3 regions of the Brachybacterium horti genome follow, and region 1 is predicted to be linked to each of the others. Evidence: riboswitches for the same ligand, from Rfam matches in the RefSeq annotation. Region 1 holds a riboswitch; each other region holds the start of a gene.
The links. Region 1 has a riboswitch for thiamine pyrophosphate ahead of ACYVAP_RS01435 (MFS transporter). Riboswitches for the same ligand answer to the same signal wherever they lie in the genome.

Region 2: linked by a shared signal. The riboswitch ahead of thiC (phosphomethylpyrimidine synthase ThiC) and the one ahead of ACYVAP_RS01435 (MFS transporter) in region 1 are both predicted to bind thiamine pyrophosphate.
Region 3: linked by a shared signal. The riboswitch ahead of thiM (hydroxyethylthiazole kinase) and the one ahead of ACYVAP_RS01435 (MFS transporter) in region 1 are both predicted to bind thiamine pyrophosphate.

Annotation. Positions count from the first base shown of each region.
Region 1 covers NZ_BAAHAM010000001.1:285,057-291,207, reverse strand. Annotated here, with positions in the region: gene ACYVAP_RS01450 (alpha/beta fold hydrolase) at 1-503, opposite strand, end outside; gene ACYVAP_RS01445 (hypothetical protein) at 604-1,086, shown strand; gene ACYVAP_RS01440 (hypothetical protein) at 1,235-1,861, shown strand; TPP riboswitch at 2,016-2,108, shown strand; gene ACYVAP_RS01435 (MFS transporter) at 2,091-3,503, shown strand; gene ACYVAP_RS01430 (hypothetical protein) at 3,614-3,889, opposite strand; gene ACYVAP_RS01425 (GNAT family N-acetyltransferase) at 3,932-4,399, shown strand; gene ACYVAP_RS01420 (cold-shock protein) at 4,663-4,866, shown strand; partial or broken gene ACYVAP_RS01415 (hypothetical protein) at 4,863-5,558, shown strand; gene ACYVAP_RS01410 (bifunctional 3'-5' exonuclease/DNA polymerase) at 5,638-6,151, shown strand, end outside.
Region 2 covers NZ_BAAHAM010000004.1:196,954-203,104, reverse strand. Annotated here, with positions in the region: gene ACYVAP_RS13795 (amidohydrolase family protein) at 1-589, shown strand, start outside; gene ACYVAP_RS13790 (MFS transporter) at 1,037-2,290, opposite strand; gene thiC (phosphomethylpyrimidine synthase ThiC) at 2,360-4,111, opposite strand; TPP riboswitch at 4,111-4,220, opposite strand; gene ACYVAP_RS13780 (hypothetical protein) at 4,406-4,939, shown strand; gene ACYVAP_RS13775 (glycine betaine ABC transporter substrate-binding protein) at 4,958-5,995, opposite strand; gene ACYVAP_RS13770 (ABC transporter permease) at 5,998-6,151, opposite strand, start outside.
Region 3 covers NZ_BAAHAM010000003.1:40,487-46,637, forward strand. Annotated here, with positions in the region: gene ACYVAP_RS09595 (sugar phosphate isomerase/epimerase family protein) at 1-47, shown strand, start outside; gene ACYVAP_RS09600 (Gfo/Idh/MocA family protein) at 44-1,168, shown strand; gene ACYVAP_RS09605 (GntR family transcriptional regulator) at 1,341-2,018, shown strand; gene ACYVAP_RS09610 (MFS transporter) at 2,015-3,211, shown strand; TPP riboswitch at 3,292-3,386, shown strand; gene thiM (hydroxyethylthiazole kinase) at 3,377-4,195, shown strand; gene thiE (thiamine phosphate synthase) at 4,192-4,860, shown strand; gene ACYVAP_RS09625 (bifunctional hydroxymethylpyrimidine kinase/phosphomethylpyrimidine kinase) at 4,857-6,151, shown strand, end outside.

The DNA.
Region 1 (6,151 bases):
CCCGTGTGCCAGATCGTCGTGCGCTTCGCGTCCTTCCGCGCCGCGCGGGCCTCGGCGTCCTCCTCGAGGCTCACCCCGGGCAGCACGCTCGTCGCGGCGAGGATCGTGCCGTCGCCGGCCACGTCGAGCAGCTCGAGCCCACCCGGCGCGTGCGCGAGCACCTGCGCCTCCCCGGTGAGCGGGAGCCGCCAGATCGCCGTCGTCCCCTCGGGTGCGTCCCCTGTGGGATCGGGACGGGAGGAGGTGAACAGCAGTGAGCTGTCCGGCGCGAAGCGCGGCGAGGACTCGCCCTTCTCCGAGACCGTCAGCCGCCGGGCCGGGGCGCCGACCGTGCGCTCCCAGATGGAGGGGACCAGGCGGGAGAGGCGCTCGTCGGCCTCCTGCACCACCGCGACCGCCCGGCCGGCCGGGCCCGCGGCGATCGCGGAGACCCGCGGCACGCGCAGGAACGCCTCCACGTCACGGAGGTCGAGGGACGGGGAGGCGTTGACGTCAGCGGTCATCCCTGCACGCTATCGAGCCAGGCCACGGCCAGTGCGCGATCACGGTTGCGATGCGGTCACGGACCTCCTCGACGGTGCCCGGCAGGTGCACCATGGGCCCATGGTCCGCCGACGCACCCTCCTCGCCGCGCTCGCCGGAGCGGCCGGCCTCAGCGGCTGCGACGGCCCGGCGACGCGCCCGGAGGACGAGGTCACCGCCGCGAGCTGCATCGACTGGATCTCCCTGGAGACGCCCGAGGACGCGGCGGCGGAGTCCGATGCCGTCGTGCGCGGCACGGTCGACGGTCCGCCCGCGACGGGTCGCTACGAGCTGTACGACGTGCCGCTGTGGACCGTGCAGGTCGCCGAGTGGGTCTCCGGAGCCCCGGCGGATGGTGAGGGGACGAGCATCGAGGTGCTCTCGTTGCCGTACAGCTGCGGGGAGAGCCGCGACGCCCTCACCGGGATCGAGGACGCCGGTGAGGTCTACCTGTTCCTCCGTGCCCGCGGAGACCGGTGGGAGACGGTCACCGGCTACCGCGGGATGGTGCCCGCTGCCGAGGACGGCTCGATGCCGGGGAGCTGGCCGGACGAGATCGGCTGAGGGCGGCGAGTGGGGAGCTGGGCGGCAGGCCACCATAGGACCTGCATCGTCATGAGGTGGAGAGCGGGAGGTCGTTATGGGGAGTTGGGCACACCGCGTCGGCAACTGCCTTTTCGACGCGGTCCTGGCCGTTCTCATGCTCGGCGCGGTGATCGTGATGCTCCCGATCGTCCTTCCGGTCCTCCTGGTCGTCTTCGTCGTCTCCCTGGTCCTCTCCGCGCTGCGCGGTGAGCCTGACGTCGAGCTCCCGGACGTGGAGCTCCGACTCTTCGCCGACGACGGCGAGGATCCCCTCGACCCCCTGAGCGAGTCCGAGGTCATCAGGCGTCGCAGCGGCCCGGAGTCCAATGTCATCGAGACTGCCGAACACGAGGTCCTCATCAGCTCACCCGCCACCGCCACGTGGCCGATCCGCATCCGGATGCTCTCCTGCCCTTCGACAGCGCCCCGAGACGGTGACGAGGCGGAGATCCTCATCGGCCCGTGGGAGTACACGGGATGGGAGATCCTGGACTACGGCAATGCGGGGGAGGCAGTCGCCGCAGCCGTCGCGTATCTGGAGAACGGGATCAAGGTTCGCGTCATCAAGGAGCGGGCGGAGGCGTTCCTGTTCCATCGGCTGTCGGGATTCTGGTGGAAGCCGGGGGAGAAGCTGGTCAGCACGCTGCGCCAGGAGTGGTTCCGGGAACTGCCGGGGCGACCGGCGACGGCGGCGGAGGAGAAGGCTTTCATTGCTGGGGCGATGGAGTGCGCTGAGGGCCCGCGGCTCTGCTGACGCCGTTCAGGGCAGGCAGGCGTCAGGCACTCGCCCGTGGTCGGCGTCCAGGGCAACCGGGCGCCGGCTGCACGGCGTCCCCCTGGTTCCGTGGCCCTGACCTCAGATCTCCGTGGACACGTCGACCCGGCGCGACCCGCGCCTGGGATACTCGATCGCGGACACGGGGTGCGCCGCCGGCGCTGAGATCACACCCGTGGAACCTGATGCAGCTCGTACTGACGAAGGGATGTCCGCCATGCGCTCGCGCCTGCCCGCGACCGATGCACCCACCATCGACGAGGTCGAGCACCCCGGCCCCGTCGGCCCGCCGGACCGTCTGCCGCCCTCGGGGCGTGCCGCGCTCCGCGCCGGCGTGGTCGGGAACTTCATCGACAACGTCCACGTGTTCCTGCCGCTCACCGCGCTCACCCCGGCGCTGGCCACGGTCGCGGGCCCCGGGGTCGCGGCGGCGACCGGCGCGATCGTCGTCATCGCGATGATGCTCGGCCGGCCCGTCGGCGGGGTCGTCTTCGGCCGGATCTCCGACCGCCTGGGCCGCACCCGCACCACGCAGGTCGCGATCGCCGGCACCGCCGGGTGCGCGCTGCTGATCGCCGCGATGCCCACGCACGAGCTGCTGGGCGCGGGCACGATCGCGCTGATCCTCGGTCTGCGCTTCCTGGGCGGCATCTTCGTCGCCGGGGAGTACTCCGCCGCGATCCCGCTCGCCATGGAGTGGTCGCCGCCGCGCCGCCGCGGCCTCATGAGCGGCCTGATCCTCTCGATGGCGCCGTGGGCGCAGGGAGCGATCGCCTTCGCGACCGCCACGCTGCTGCTGGTCCTCGGTCCGGAGGAGTACGCCGTCTGGGGCTGGCGACTGCTGTTCGTCGTCGGCGCGCTGCTCTCGCTGGGGATGCTGCTGTACTACCGCTCGCACGTCGTCGACGCGCCGATCACCCGCCGCGCCGGGCCGGACGGGGACGCGCCGGGCACGGAGACGACGCCACCGGTGCGCGGCGGCGTCCGGCAGGTGCTCGCAGGCCGCTGGTCCGGCGCCTTCCGGCAGGCCTTCGTCATGATGACGGGGCTCTGGCTGCTCACGAACACGACGGTCCTGCTGCTCACCGCGCGGCTCGGGGAGGGCGGCGCCCTCGCCGCCACCGAGGTCGCGCTCGCCATGGGCATCGCCTCCGTCGCCCAGGCGCTCGCGATGGCGCTCGCCGGGCACCTCTCCACGGTGGTCGGCCGGCGCCGACTGCTCACGCTCTGGGGGATCGCCGCCCTGCTCCTCGGGCCACCCCTGTGGTGGGCGGCCGTCGGCTCCGGGAGCCTCGCCCGGGCGGCGCTCTGCGCGGCGCTGCTGCAGGTGGTGACCGTCGCCGCCTACGGCCCGGTCTCCGCGTACCTCTCCGAGCGGTTTCCCACGGTCGTGCGCTCCACCGGGTACGGCTCCGCCTACAGCCTCTCCCTCGTGCTGCCGGCCCTGTACCCCTTCTACCTGCCGCTGCTCGCCGGGATCACCGGCCCCCGCGGCTCGGTGCTGCTGCTCATGGTGCTCGGGGCGGCGCTGCTGATCCTCGGCGCCCGGCTCGGCCCGCGCCTCGCGCCCGCGGACCTCGACGGGGACCTCGACGCGGTCGCGCTCGCCGAGGAGCGGTGACGGCGCTCAGCGGCGGGCGATGACCTGGTAGGTGTTCCAGTGCTTCGGCCCGGAGAAGGAGCCGCCGTCCCGCTCCTCCTCGACGATCTCGATCACGTCGAGATCGCGGGTCATCGCTTCGGCAGCGTCTGTGCGAGCGCGTCGAGCACGGGGCGCACGCTCGGATCCCTGTCGATCGCCAGCACCTCGCACCCGTTCTCCGGGAGGAACCGGGACTCGATCCCGGCGCCGCAGCCGAGGTCGATGGCGAACGGTCGCCGCGGCGCAGGCACCCGCTCGCGGAGCGCGGCCAGCGCTCGCCGGGCCAGCGGGCGTGGCGGGCGCCCGGCCTGCGCGGCGTTGTACGCGCTGAAGTCGCGATCGGAGTCCCGAGATGGAAGCGCCATGACGGCACCGTACGACGGGCACACCTCCGGGATGATGGACGGATGGAGATCCCGGTCCAGATCAGTCGCTGCACCCCGGCCGACGTCGCGCTGCTCGCGGCGCGCGAGCCGCCGGGACGGGGCTTCGCCCGCCATGCGGCGGCGCGCCAGGGGCGAGGGGAGAGCACCTTCCTCATCGCCTGGAGCGGTGAGGTCCCCGTCGGCTCCTGTGAGGTGGACGAGGGGGAGCTCCCTCTGCTCAAGAACCTCAGCGTCGATGCGGCGGCACGGGGCCGAGGCGTCGGCAGCCGGCTGATGGAGGCGGCCGAGGAGCTCGCGCGGCCCCGCGGACGGATCGCCTGCGCCGTGGGGCTGGACAACCCGCGCGCCCGACGGCTCTACGAGCGACGCGGCTACCGTGGGACCGGCCAGCTCGAGACCGTCTCCTACGAGTACGTGGACGACGGGGGCGTTGGGCGGACGGCCACCGAGACCTCGGAGACGCTCGTCAAGGGCCTCGGAAACGCCTGAGCTGGCCGTCGCAGGCGTGCGCCGCCACTCTGTTCGGATCGGTCGCTTCCGAACGGTCGGGACCGAGCGATCGGTCTCCTTCGATGAACAATCGGGGAATCATGCTCGCATCCGGGGCAAAAGTCTGCGAACCTAGTGCTCGGCACATCGTTCGCGGCGTGTCGCCGGACCCTGATCGGGGTCCACGTCGTCGGCGGAGCGTCTTCCGGCGGCAGGCATCATTGGCCGAGACCCGGCCGACGACATCGAAGGATTACAGGAACATGGCAACTGGCACCGTGAAGTGGTTCAACGCCGACAAGGGCTTCGGCTTCATCGCCCCCGACGACGGCTCGGACGACGTCTTCGCCCACTTCAGCAACATCACCGGCTCCGGCTACCGCAACCTCGAGGAGAACCAGAAGGTCTCCTTCGAGGTCGAGCGCACCGATCGCGGCCTCACCGCCGTGAACATCCAGGGCGCCTGAGCCCCGGAGCCCCACAGCTCTCGGAGCGCCCGTCGGAACGATCCGGCGGGCGCTCCGTCATGTCCGGAGGGAAAACCTCCGGACCTCGTCCTTTCCTGACCGCCGGGGTCTCGGTCCCCTTCAACATCGCCTGCGGCCGCTGCCGCAACTGCAAGGTGGGCAAGACCGGGATCTGCCTGAACGTGAACCCGGACCGCCCGGGCAGCCCCTACGGGTACGTCGACATGGGCGGCTGGGTCGGCGGCCAGGCCGAGTACGTCCTCCCCCCCGTACGCGGACTGGAACCTGCTGACATTCCCCGAGCGGGACCAGGCCCTCGAGAAGATCCTCGATCTCACGATGCTCTCGGACATCTTCCCGACCGGCTTCCACGGCGCCTACAGCGCCGGCGTGAAGCCGGGCTCGACGTCACCGGAGACCCCGGCGGTGTGGACGCCGCCGCCCAGGAGGGGTCGCTCTCGATCCGCCTGGGGCTCGGGTGGGCGAAGTCGCTGTCGTTCACGACCGGGCAGTGCCCCGTCATGAAGTACCACCGCCAGCTGATGCAGGCGATCCTCCATGACAAGGTGCAGATCGCGAAGGCCGTGAAGGCCACCCCCATCCCGCTGGACGAGGCGCCTCAGGCCTACGCGGACTTCGACCAGGGCGCGGCGAGGAAGTACGTGCTGAACCCCAACGGCTACATCACGTCGTCGGCCTCGTCGCCTTGCGCCCGGACCGTGAGCGGTCCGGGCGCCCGGCGGCGTCGGGGACCCGCAGTACCCTCGGCACATGACCGCCGCCCCTCGCCTCACCACATGCGTGCTGGGACGCCTGGCCGGCGGCCGGGTGGCGCTGTGCGAGATCGGCGGGGACGGCGAGCCCGGCCCGCGGCAGGAGTTCGACGAGGAGCGGCTGGCGGAGGTCGTCGCCGGGCACGAGGCCGCGGGGACCCCGCGCTGGGTGTGGAGCGACACCGCCACCTGGTACCCGGGGCTGCTCGCCGCCGGGGTGCGCGTGGAGCGCTGTCACGACCTGCGCCTGGTCCACACGATCCTCCAGCACGCCGCCGCGGTCACCGACGGCGCCGCGCTGCGTGCCGCCACCGCCTGGGAGACCGGCCCCGTCGTCCCCGCGGAGGGCCGACCCCCGGCCGCGACCCTCTTCGACGTCGCTCCCGCGGCGGGCTCCGCCGTGCCCCACGACCTCGAGGAGACGCTCGCCGAGCACGCCCGGCAGCAGGCGGCGATCGCCTCCGCCGCGGATCCCTCGCCGCTGCGCCTGCTCGCCGCGGCGGAGTCCGCCG
Region 2 (6,151 bases), on a different contig from region 1:
CTGGGCGGGGGAGCGCACCTGGCTCGCGCACTTCATCTACCCCTCCGAGGAGGAGGTCGCCCGGCTGGGCCGTGCCGGGGTGGGCGCCACCCAGTGCCCGAGCTCGAACATGATGATCGGCCACGGCACGATGGACGCGCTGCGCTGGCGGGAGCTCGGGCTGACGGTGGGGATCGGCTGCGACGGCTCCGCCTCCACGGACAGCGCCTCGATGTGGATGGAGACCCGCAACGCGCTGCTGCTGGGGCGGCTGCGCAACGGCCCGGCCTCGATGCGGGCCCGCGACGCCCTGGACCTCGCGACCCGCGGCAGCGCCGCCTGCCTGGGCTGGGAGGACGAGATCGGCCACCTGCGGCCCGGGGCCTGCGCCGACCTCGTCGTGTGGGAGACGCACCCGGTCGCGCTCGCCGGGGCGCTCACCGATCCGGTCGAGGGGTGGCTGCGCACGGGCCCCGCCCGTGCCTGGCACACGCTCGTCGCGGGACGGGTGCTCGTGCGGGACGGGGAGCCCGTCGCCCCCGCCCTCGCGGAGGTCCTCACCGCCCACCGGCGTGCCGCCGAGCGGCTGCAGGCGGCGGCGCTGGGGTGAGCGGGAGCGTCAGAAGATGCCGTCGTGCGCGGAGGTGAAGTCCTTCGCGACGCTGGACCAGATGCCCGTGCCGCAGGAGATCGGCGTGCGCGTGTACCCGGAGGTCGTCGAGAAGCGGGTCGGGGTCACGGCGGTCGCGACCTCCCAGCGGATGCTCGGGCTGCACCCGTCGGGGGCTCGTCTCCGTCGGGGACGTGGTCGGGAGAAGGGCCCGTGCATGCGACACCGAAAGACGACCAGGGGACCCGGTGACCGCAGGGGCGCGCACAGCAGCACCGCCCCGGGCGAGGACTCCCGGGGCGGTGCACAGTGTGAGTCAAGGGCTGTCGGGGCGAATGTGCAGGTCAGCGCCTGGTGAGCTGACGCGCACCGACCGCCTGTGCGGTGAGCGAGGTCTCCTGTCGAGCCTGTCCCGAGATATCGGGCGGCACCCCCCGCGGGACTGACTCAGCAGGCCGCCGGAACCGGGGCGTCCTCCACCGCGGTCGCCGCGACCGAACGCCGGTGCACCAGCAGCGACGCGCCCGCGATCCCGAGGCCCGCCACCGCGAGGAGCACCCCGGTCCAGGCCGGCGCTAGCAGGCCCCAGCCCGCCGCGAGCACCGCCGCGCCGAGCGCCGCCCCGAGCGAGTTGCCGATGTTCAGCGCGGAGTGGTGCAGGGCCGCGGCGAGCGAGGGGGCGTCCGGGGAGGCGTCGAGCAGGAACAGCTGCAGCGACGGGCCCATGAGCTGCGAGGTCACCGCGATCGCGAACAGCAGCGCCATCCCCGCGATCGCGTGCTGGGCGACCAGGGCGAAGATCGCGAGCGTGATCGCCATGCCCACGAGGCCCAGGAGGATCGTCCCGTAGATGCTGCGATCCGCGAGCCGGCCCGCGATCACGTTGCCCACCGTCATGCCCACGCCGAACACGAACAGCGCGACCGGCACGGCGCGCTCGCCGAGGCCCATCACACCCGGCACGATCTCGCCCACGTAGCTGTACACCGCGAACATGCCGCCGAAACCGATCGCGCCGATCCCGAGCCCGAACCACACCCGGCCGCGGCGCAGCGCCCCCAGCTCCCCGCGGATCGAGCCGGTGCCCGTGGAGCCCTCCGGCTCCGGCACCAGGCGCCAGATCGCGAGGGTCGACGCCGCCGCGAGCACCACCACGATCACGTACGCCGAGCGCCAGCCCACCGACTGCCCGAGCGCCGTCGACGCCGGCACGCCGAGCATCGTCGCGATCGTCAGGCCCAGCATCACGAGGGACACCGAGCGGGCGCGCCGCCCCGGCGGGGACAGGCGCGAGGCGACGAGCGCCGAGACCCCGAAGAACGCGCCGTGCGGCAGCCCCGCCACGAAGCGGGCGAGGGCGAGCACGGTGAAGCTCGGGGCGATCGCCGAGGCCAGGTTCCCGAGGCCGATCAGCGCGATGAGCACCACCAGCAGCCTCGCCCGGGGCACACGCACCGCGGCGATCGTCACGAGCGGCGCCCCGATCACCACGCCCAGCGCGTAGAGCGTGATGAGCATGCCCGCCTGCGGCACGCTCACCTCGAGCGAGCGGGCGATCTGCGGCAGCAGGCCCATCGACGCGAACTCGGTGGTGCCGATCGCGAAGGCGCCGAGCGCCATCGCGAGGATGACCAGCCGCAGCCGGCCCGGGGGCAGGGGAGCGGGGGCCGCAGGCGGCAGGGTGGGGGTCGAGGTGCTCAACGGGGACTCCAGCGCGGGGTGGTTCAGGGCATCGCTGCCGACGCTGGCACCGGTGGGGACCCCTCGATCCTACGGGCGGGCGGGCACCGATGGGGAGGGCAGGTACACCGTGCCGCCCTGCTCGCGGAACTCCCGGGACTTCGCCTCCATGCCCTCGAGCGCGATCCGCTCCTGGGCGGGCATGTCCCCGTAGGTGTCGCGGATGTCCTGCGAGATCCGCATCGAGCAGAACTTCGGCCCGCACATCGAGCAGAAGTGCGCCGTCTTCGCGGGCTCCGCCGGGAGCGTCTCGTCGTGGTACGCCTCCGCGAGCTGCGGGTCCAGGGACAGGCCGAACTGGTCCCGCCAGCGGAACTCGAAACGGGCCTTCGAGAGCGCGTCGTCCCGGTCCCGGGCGCCGGCGTGGCCCTTGGCGACGTCCGCCGCATGGGCGGCGATCTTGTACGTGATCACGCCGGTCTTCACGTCGTCGCGGTCCGGGAGGCCCAGGTGCTCCTTGGGCGTGACATAGCAGAGCATCGCCGTGCCGTACTGGGCGATCTCGGTGGCGCCGATCGCGGAGGTGATGTGGTCGTACGCGGGGGCGATGTCCGTGACGAGCGGGCCCAGCGTGTAGAACGGGGCGCCGTGGCACAGCTCCTGCTGGCGCTCCACGTTCTCCCGCACGAGGTGCAGCGGCACGTGCCCCGGGCCCTCGACCATGACCTGCACGTCGTGCTCCCAGGCGCGGGCCGTGAGCTCCGCGAGCGTGTCGAGCTCCGCGAACTGGGCGGCGTCGTTCGCGTCCGCGAGGGAGCCCGGGCGCAGTCCGTCGCCCAGGGAGAAGGAGACGTCGTAGCGGGCGAAGATCGCGCAGAGCTCGTCGAAGTGCTCGTAGAGGAAGTTCTCGCGATGGTGGGCGAGGCACCAGCCGGCGAGGATCGAACCGCCGCGCGAGACGATCCCGGTCACGCGGTCCGCGGTCAGCGGCACGTGGCGCAGCAGCACGCCCGCGTGGATCGTCATGTAGTCCACGCCCTGCTCGCACTGCTCGATCACCGTGTCCCGGAAGATCTCCCAGGTCAGGGCGTTCGCGTCCCCGCCCACCTTCTCAAGCGCCTGGTAGATGGGGACCGTGCCGATCGGCACGGGGGAGTTGCGCAGGATCCACTCGCGGGTGGTGTGGATGTCCTCCCCGGTGGAGAGGTCCATGACGGTGTCCGCACCCCAGCGGGTCGCCCACTCGAGCTTCGCGACCTCCTCCGCGATCGACGAGGTCACCGCCGAGTTCCCGATGTTCGCGTTGACCTTCACGAGGAACGCGCGGCCGATGATCATCGGCTCCGCCTCCGGATGGTTCACGTTCGCGGGGATGATCGCGCGGCCCGCGGCGAGCTCGCTGCGCACGAGCTCCACGTCGCAGCCCTCGCGCAGCGCCACGTACCGCATCTCCGCGGTGATCTCCCCGCGGCGGGCGTAGTGCATCTGGGTGACCCGTCGGCCCTCGAGGCCGCGCAGCGGCTCCCGCCGCGCACCCCGCCACTCCGCGCTGGCCTCCCCGCGGCGCACGGCGCTGCGGCCGTCGTCCTCGAGGCTCCGACCGCGACCCGTGTAGCCCTCCACGTCGCCGCGGCCGCGGATCCAGTCCTCGCGCAGCGGCGCGAGGCCCTCCTCCGGCTCACAGCCGGGGCCCGCGGTGCGATAGACGGTCACGGGCGGGTTCTCCGCGCCGCTCGGGGCGGGGTCCTGGGTGATCCGGGTGACGGGCACACGGATGCCGTGCTCGGGATCCTCGAGGTGGTCGAGGGTGTGGGTGGGGTAGTTCTCAGGGCGTGCGGACATGCAGTCGCTCTCCTTCTTCCTTCGCCGGCATGACCCGGGCAGGTTCGGTCGGTACTCGGACCGCGACAGTCCGATCTCAGCCCGTTGCGACGGGCACCCGAGGGATCGGCGAGCACCGTACCCCAGGAGCGGGAAGGCCGGCGGCGCCGTCCGTCGGAGGGACCGCCAGGAGCGACGAAGCCCCAGCCCCAGCCCGGCCTCCCCGAGCCCCGGCCCGGCTTCCACGGGCCGCAGTTCGGCGCGCCCGTGTGCGCTCCGGACCGTCGCGAACGGCGGGACGGAGCCCGCTACGGCATGGCCCTCGTCGCCACCGTGATCGGCTCCTACCTGCTCTCGCAGTGGTCCCCGGTCGGGTTCGTCGGCTACGACGACTCGCTGCTGAGGCTCCAGGGCATCCTCCAGCTCGGGATCGGCCTGCTCGTGCTCGCCGGAGGTCTCGCCCTCGCGCCCACCGCCCTGTGGCGGGCGGCGCTCGCCGCGGCGGTCGTCGTCGTGCCCGTCCTGCTCGGGACGGTCCTCGTGATCCCGTACCTCCGGGGCGACCTGGACCTGCCGCAGCCCTTCCCGCGGATGCTGGACCTCTCGATCCTCGGCCCGGCCGTGGGGCTGCTGGGCTGGCTGATCGTGCGCGGACGCAGCCCGCTCACCTACCTGCTGGTGCTGGGCTTCCTGCTGATCCTCCCCGCGCAGTGGGCGGTCATGTACCACGGCATCCCGAGCCCCGTGCTGTGGGGCGTCGAGCTCGTGCTCGCCGCGGTGATCGGGATCGCGGCGGCGTGGCTCGCGGCGCTCGGGTCGCGGTGGCTGCCGGGGGCCGTGCGGCGGTGACCTGCCGGAGGGGGCCGCTCAGGGGCGCGTGACGAACCCCTGCTCGACCATGAAGTCGAAGGCGACGTCCGCCGGGAGCTCGCCGCCCTCGTCCACCCGCAGGTTCATCGCGCGAAGGGCGTCGTCCGTGATGGCGGGGGAGATCTGGTCGAAGACGTCCGCGAGCTCGGGGTGCTTCTCCAGCGTCGCGGTGCTGAGCACCGGGGCGACGTTGTAGGCGGGGAAGTACCCCTTGTCGTCCTCGAGGATCGTCAGGTCCAGGCTCTCGATGCGGCCGTCGGTCGTGAAGACCTCGCCGAAGTTGCAGGAGCCGCGGGCGGTCGCGGTGTAGACGGCGCCCGTGTCGTAGATCGAGATGTTCTCCTCGGGGACGCCGTCGGCGGCGTCGCGGGGGATGCCGTACTCCTTCAGCAGCGGGATCAAGCCGTCCGCGCGGGAGTTGAACTCGGGCTCCACGCAGATCGTGCGGTCCTCGACGGGGAGGTCAGCGATCTCGCTCAGGGAGCTGATGCCGCCCAGCTCCTCGACGGCGTCGGAGCGCACGGCGAGGGCGTAGGTGTTGTTCAGCGGCGCGGGCGGCAGCCAGGTGAGCCCGTTGGCCACGTCGGCATCGCGCACGGCCTCCCACTGCTCCTGCTTGTCCGGGATGCCCTCGGTCTCGCCCATGTAGGTGAGCCAGGCGGTGCCCGTGTACTCCCAGGTCATGTCGGCGTCGCCGGAGGTCATGAGCTCGCGCACGGGGACGGAGCCGGGGACGTTGGTGAGGTCGTCCACCTGGAACCCGGCGGCCCGGGCGGCGATCACGCCGATCTTGCCGAGGATGAGCTGCTCGGTGAAGTTCTTGCCGGTGACTGTGAGCGAGGCGTCGGCGGGGAGGCCCTCGATGGGGGTGATCGAGCCGGGGGCGACGTCCGGTGTGTAGGCGGTCGCGGGGCGCAGGCCGCAGCCGGCGAGGGGCAGCAGGGCGAGGCCGGCGAGGGCGCCGAGGTGCCGGCGGGAGATGCCGCCGGATCGCTCCGCGGAGGAGGTCGCGGGGGAGGAGGAGGTGCGGGGCATGGTCACAGTCCCTTCGGCCGGGCGATGTGCTCGACGACCCGGCCCACCCAGTCCACGATCAGGGCGAGCAGGGCGATGAGCAGGGCGCCCGCGATGAGCACCGTGAACAGGTAGAGGTTCACGCCCGTGGTGATGAGCAGGCCCAGGCCGCCGCCG
Region 3 (6,151 bases), on a different contig from region 1:
TCGAGAACAGCTACCGCTTCCTCGTGGACGGGGGCTTCGTCGCATGAGCAGCCCCATCGGCCTCGGCTTCATCGGCGTGGGCGTCATCTCCGACACCTACCTCGAGAACCTGAGCTCCTTCCCCGACGTCGAGGTCCTCATCCTCGGCGACCTCGACACCGATCGCGCTCGCGCCCAGGCGGAGAAGCACGGCGTCCCCGCGCACGGCACGGCCCAGGACGTCCTGGACCACCCGGACGTGCAGGTCGTCGTGAACCTGACGATCCCCGCCGTCCACGCCGAGGTCTCCTCCTCCGCGATCGCGGCCGGCAAGCACGTGTGGACCGAGAAGCCGCTGGGCCTGGACCGCGAGTCCACCGCCGCCCTGCTGCAGCAGGCCGAGGCCGCGGGCCTGCGCGTCGGCTGCGCACCGGACACGGTGCTCGGCCCGGGCGTGCAGACCGCCAAGCGCGAGATCGCCAAGGGCACCATCGGCCGCCCGCTGTTCGCGCAGACCTCGATGCAGTACCAGGGCCCCGAGGTCTTCCACCCGAACCCCGGCTTCCTCTTCGCCAAGGGCGCGGGCCCGCTGCTCGACATGGGCCCGTACTACTTCACGACCCTCGTGAGCCTGTTCGGCTCGGTCGAGAAGGTGGCCGCCGTGGGCCTGCGCGCCTCCGAGGAGCGCGCGATCAAGGTGGGCCCGAACGCGGGGCAGACCTTCCCCGTCGAGGTCCCCTCGACGATCTCGGTGCTCACCCAGTTCGAGGCCGGCCAGACCGGCACCTCCCTGGTCAGCTTCGACTCGCCGCTCGCCCGCCAGGGCATCGTCGAGATCCACGGCACCGAGGGCTCCCTCGTGGTCCCCGACCCCAACCAGTTCGAGGGTCGGATCGCCTACGTGAAGCCCTTCGAGTCCTTCGGCGAGAAGCCGCCGGAGCAGGAGTGGATCGAGGTCCCGCAGGAGGGCGTGGTCGTGGGCCGCGGCCTGGGCCTTCTGGACATGGTCCGCGCGATCCGCGAGGGCCGTCCCCACGTGGCGAGCGGCGAGCTCGGCTACCACGTGCTCGACGTCATGCTCTCGGCCGAGGAGTCCGCGGCCTCGGGCGAGTTCGTCACGGTCGCGAGCTCGGTGGGCGCGGTCCCGCCGGTCCCGGCGGACTTCGACCCCTTCGCCAGCACCCTCTGAGACCCGGCGGGCCCTGCCCGTCATCTCAGCACCGGACCCCCGGGGAGCCCCGCTCCCCGGGGGTCCGGTGCACCCGGGCCGCCCGCAGGCACCGGCCATCGGCCCGCCGACCGGAGTCTCACTCCTCACCCCGATGCATCCTTTGATGCATGCATCCCCTAGGGTCGGGGACGTGAACATCGCCTACGCACTTCCCTGGAGGAACCCCGACCGGGGCACCCTCGCCCATCGCGCTGCCGCCGAGGCCGCCCGTCGCATCGTCGAGGGCGATCTGCCCGCCGGCGAGTTGCTGCGCGAGAACGACCTCGCCGAGGCCACCGGCATCAGCCGCACCCCCGCCCGCGAGGCCATGCTGCAGCTCGAGCGCTGGGGCCTCGTGCGCCTGCTCCCCAAGAAGGGCGCCCTGGTCACCACCGTCACGCCGCGGGAGCGCCGGGAGCTGATCGCCGTGCGCACCATGCTCGAGGCCTCCGCCGGCGCCGCCCTCCTCTCGAGGCCCGACGCCATCCCCGCCCTCGCCGAGGAGCTCGCGGAGCTGCTCTCCCAGCAGCGCGCCGCCGCGACCGCCCAGGACCCGCTCGCCTTCGCCGCCGCGGACCTCGACTTCCACCTCGCCCTCATCGCCGCCGCGGACAACAGCGTCGTCGCCGGGATCTGCGAGGACCTCGGCCCCCGCTTCGCCCGCCTCACTGCGGCCGTCCTCGACGAGCGCAGCGGCACCATGCCCGCCCTCCTCGCCGAGCACGAGGAGCTCGCCGCGCTCCTCGCCGCGGGCGACCCCGCGGCCTTCGCCGAGCGTCTGCGCGCCCACGTCGAGGACGCCTACGAGCTCGACGGGGGCGCACGATGAGCCGCACCGCGATCCGCGCCCCCTGGAGGCTCGTGGTCCCCGCGACCTTCCTGCTCGCCTGGGGCGGCAACCACTTCACCCCGCTCCTGCACGTCTACGAGTCCGTCGGCCACTACGCCGCCTGGCAGGCGAACCTCCTGCTGGGCACCTACGTCGCCGGGCTCGCCCCCGGCCTGCTCGTCGCGGCCGCGCTCTCCGACCGCCACGGCCGCCGCCCCGTGATGCTCGTGGGCATGGCCGCGACCGTGCTCGGCAGCGCGCTGCTCGCCGCGAGCCCCCACGTCTTCGCGCTGCTGTGCCTGGGCCGGGTGCTCGCCGGTCTCGGAGTGGGCGCGGCCATGTCCGTCGGCACGGCCTGGATGAAGGAGCTCTCCGCGCCGCCGTACGAGATCGGCGCCCCGGCCGTCGCCGGCGCCCGCCGCCCGTCCCTCACCCTCACCCTCGGCTTCGCGCTCGGCGCCGGGGCGAGCGGCCTGCTCGCCCAGTTCGCCCCGCTCCCCGAGGTCCTCCCCTATCTCGTGCACGGCGGCCTCTCCCTGCTCGCGACCCCGCTGCTCCTGCTCGCCCCGGAGACCCGTCACGTCGAGCGGCCTGCCGCCGGTCACTGGTGGCAGGACCTCCGCGTGCCCGCCGCCGGGCACCGCCGCTTCACCCGCGCCGTGGTCCCCGCGGCGCCGTGGATCTTCGGCGCGGCCGGCGTCGCCTACGCGGTCATCCCCGCGAGCGTGCAGCGTCACCTCGGCGAGAGCGCGACGCTGTACGCGACGGCACTGACGGTGCTCACCCTCGGCACCGGGGCGGTCGTGCAGTCCTTCGTGCCGCGGCTGGACCGCCTCACCGGCGGCCGCTCCCTGCCCGTTGGCCAGGCGGCCATGTGCGTCGGTCTGGTGCTCGCGGTGATCGCCACGGCGATCGGCAGCCCGGTCCTCGGCATCCTCGTGGCGATGGTGCTCGGCGCCGCCTACGGCACCCTCGTCGTCGCCGGGCTGCTGCAGGTGCAGGGCATCGCGACGGCGGAGGACCTCGCCGGGCTCACCGGCGTCTACTACGCCCTCGCCTACCTCGGGTTCCTGCTGCCCACGATCCTCGCCGCGCTGCTGCCGCTGCTCGCCTATCCCGCCTCGCTCTCGATGCTCGTGGTGCTCTGCGCGCTGTGCCTGCTCCTCGTGCGGCGCGGCCTGCGCACCGCCTGAGGCTCTCCCCTCCGGGGGCGACGTCGGCCGCCCGGCCGCGGACGCCGCCCCCGCGCGGGCGGCGATCACGTACGGTGGCCTGCAGTGACACGGGGTGCCCGAGCACCGGGCTGAGATGACACCCGTCGAACCTGATCTAGCTCGGACTAGCGAAGGGATGTCGCCATGACACTCGCGCACGCCTCTGCCCCCACCGACCCGGCCGCCCTCGCGGCCGCCCTCGAGGAGGTCCGCTCGCGGATCCCCCTCGTGCAGTGCCTGACCAACGTGGTCACCACGAACCTCGTCGCGAACGCGCTGCTCGCCGTGGGCGGCTCCCCCGCCATGGTCGCAGTGCCCGAGGAGGCCGGGATCTTCGCGGGGATCGCCGACGGCGTCCTCGTGAACCTCGGCACCGCCGGCGCCGAGCAGCGGGAGGCGATGGTCGAGGCCGTCGCCGCCGCGCGCGCCGCCGGCACCCCCTGGGTGCTGGACCCCGTCGCGGTCGGGACCCTGCCCGTGCGGACGACCCTCGCCGAGCGCCTCGTGAGCCAGCGGCCCGCGATCATCCGCGGCAACGCCTCCGAGATCCGTGCCCTCGCGGGGCTCTCCGCCGGCGGCCGCGGCGCGGACTCGATCGACTCCGCCGACGACTCCCACGAGGCGGCGACGTCCCTCGCCCGCGGCACCGGCGCCGTCGTCGCCGTCTCCGGCGCGGTGGACCTCGTGACCGACGGGGAGCGGGTGGTGCGCGTCGCCACCGGCAGCCCCCTGCTCACCAAGGTCACCGGCGCCGGCTGCGCGCTCGGCGGGATCACCGCGGCCTTCGCCGCCGTGGTCGAGGACCGCCTCGTCGCCGCGGTCGCCGCGACGACCGTGCTCACCCTCGCCGCCGAGCGCTCCGCCCGCACCGCCGAGCACCCCGGCTCCTTCGCCGTCGGGCTCCTCGACGGGCTCCACGCGCTGACCGCCCAGGACGTCCGCGACCAGGCGAAGGTGCGATGACCACGATGAACGCCCGTCCCGCGGTCGATCTCTCCCTCTACCTCGTCGTGGACCGCCCCCAGCTCGAGCGGGCCGGCCACGACCCCGTCACCGCCGTGCGGGACGCCGTCGCCGGTGGCGTCACCGCCGTCCAGGTGCGCGACAAGCAGCTCCCCACCCGGGACACGCTCGCCTTCTGCGCGGCCCTCGCGGAGACGCTGCCCCCGTCGGTCGCGATCATCGTCGACGACCGCCTCGACGTGGTCCTCGCCGCCCGGGAGTCCGGCGTGCGCCTCACCGGGGTGCACGTCGGCCAGTCCGACCTCCCCGCGCACCTGGTGCGCCGGATCCTCGGGCCGGACGCCGTCATCGGCGTCTCCGCGCAGACCGCCGCCATGGCCCGCGAGGCCGAGGCCGCCGGTGCGGACCACCTCGGCATCGGTGCCGTGCACGGCACCACCACGAAGGCGGACGCCCCCGCCGTGATCGGGGTCGAGGGCGTCGCCGCCGTCGCCGCCGCGACCGCCCTGCCCGCCGTCGCGATCGGCGGGATCAGCGCCGCGGACCTGCCCGCCCTGCGCCGCGGGGGGCTCGACGGCGCGGCCGTCGTCTCCGCGATCTGCTCCTCCCCCTCCCCCTTCGACGCGGCGGCGGAGCTGCGCCGCGCCTGGGAGGACGCCCGATGAGCCGCCCCGTCCCCCGCGTCCTCAGCATCGCCGGCACCGACCCCACCGGCGGCGCCGGCATCCAGGCGGATCTCAAGTCGATCGCCGCGAACGGCGGCTACGGCATGGCCGCGACGACCGCGCTCGTCGCCCAGAACACCCGCGGCGTGCGCGAGGTCCACGTGCCGCCGCCCGCCTTCCTCGACGCGCAGCTCCGGGCGGTGAGCGAGGACGTCACGATCGACGCCGTGAAGATCGGCATGCTCTTCGACGGCACGATCATCGACACGGTCACCGCCTGGCTGGACGACGTGCGACCCCCGGTGGTGGTGCTCGACCCGGTCATGGTCGCCGCGAGCGGAGACCGCCTGCTCGACGACTCCGCCGAGCAGGCGCTGCGGGACATGCTCCGCCATGCGCACCTCGTCACCCCGAACCTCCCCGAGCTCGCCGTGCTCGCCGAGCAGCCCGAGGCGAGCACCTGGGAGCAGGCCCTCGCCCAGGCGCAGGAGCTCGCCGCCCGCCACGCGGTGCTCGTGCTCGCCAAGGGCGGTCATCTGAGCGGGCCGGACTCCCCCGACGCCCTCGTCGGCCCCGAGGGGGTGCTCGCCGAGCTGCCCGGAGCGCGGATCGCGACGCGGAACACGCACGGCACCGGCTGCTCGCTCTCCTCCGCGATCGCGACCCTCCGCGGCCGCGGCGAGGACTGGGCCGGCGCCGTGCGCGGGGCGAAGGTCTGGCTCGCGGGCGCGATCGCCGCCGCGGACTCCCTCGAGGTGGGGCGCGGCAGCGGGCCGGTCTCCCACTTCGCGGCGCTGTGGGAGGCGGCCGGCACCCATGCCCCGGCCGCGGCGACGATCGCCGAGGAGTGGTGGGAGGCGGCCGCCGAGCTGCGCACGCAGATCGACGCGCTGCCCGTGGTGCGCGGCCTCGCCGACGGCAGCCTCCCCCGCCCCGCGTTCCACCGCTACCTCGCCCAGGACGCGCTTTACCTCCGGGAGTACTCGCGGGCCCTCGCCGCCGCGTCGACCCTCGCGCCCTCCGCCGGGGAGCAGGTCTTTTGGGCCGGGGCCGCCCAGGGCGCGATCGCCGCGGAGACCGAGCTGCACGCGGGCCACCTGGGCCCCGAGGAGCTCTTCGCGGCCCAGCCCGATGCGACCACCCGCGCCTACGTGGACCACCTCCTGGCCCTCGCGGCACGCGGCCGCTACGAGGAGCTCGCGGCGGCCCTGCTCCCCTGCTTCTGGATCTACGACGACGTGGGCGCCAGGCTCTCGCGCGCCGGGACGGCGGGGCATCCCTACGGGGACTG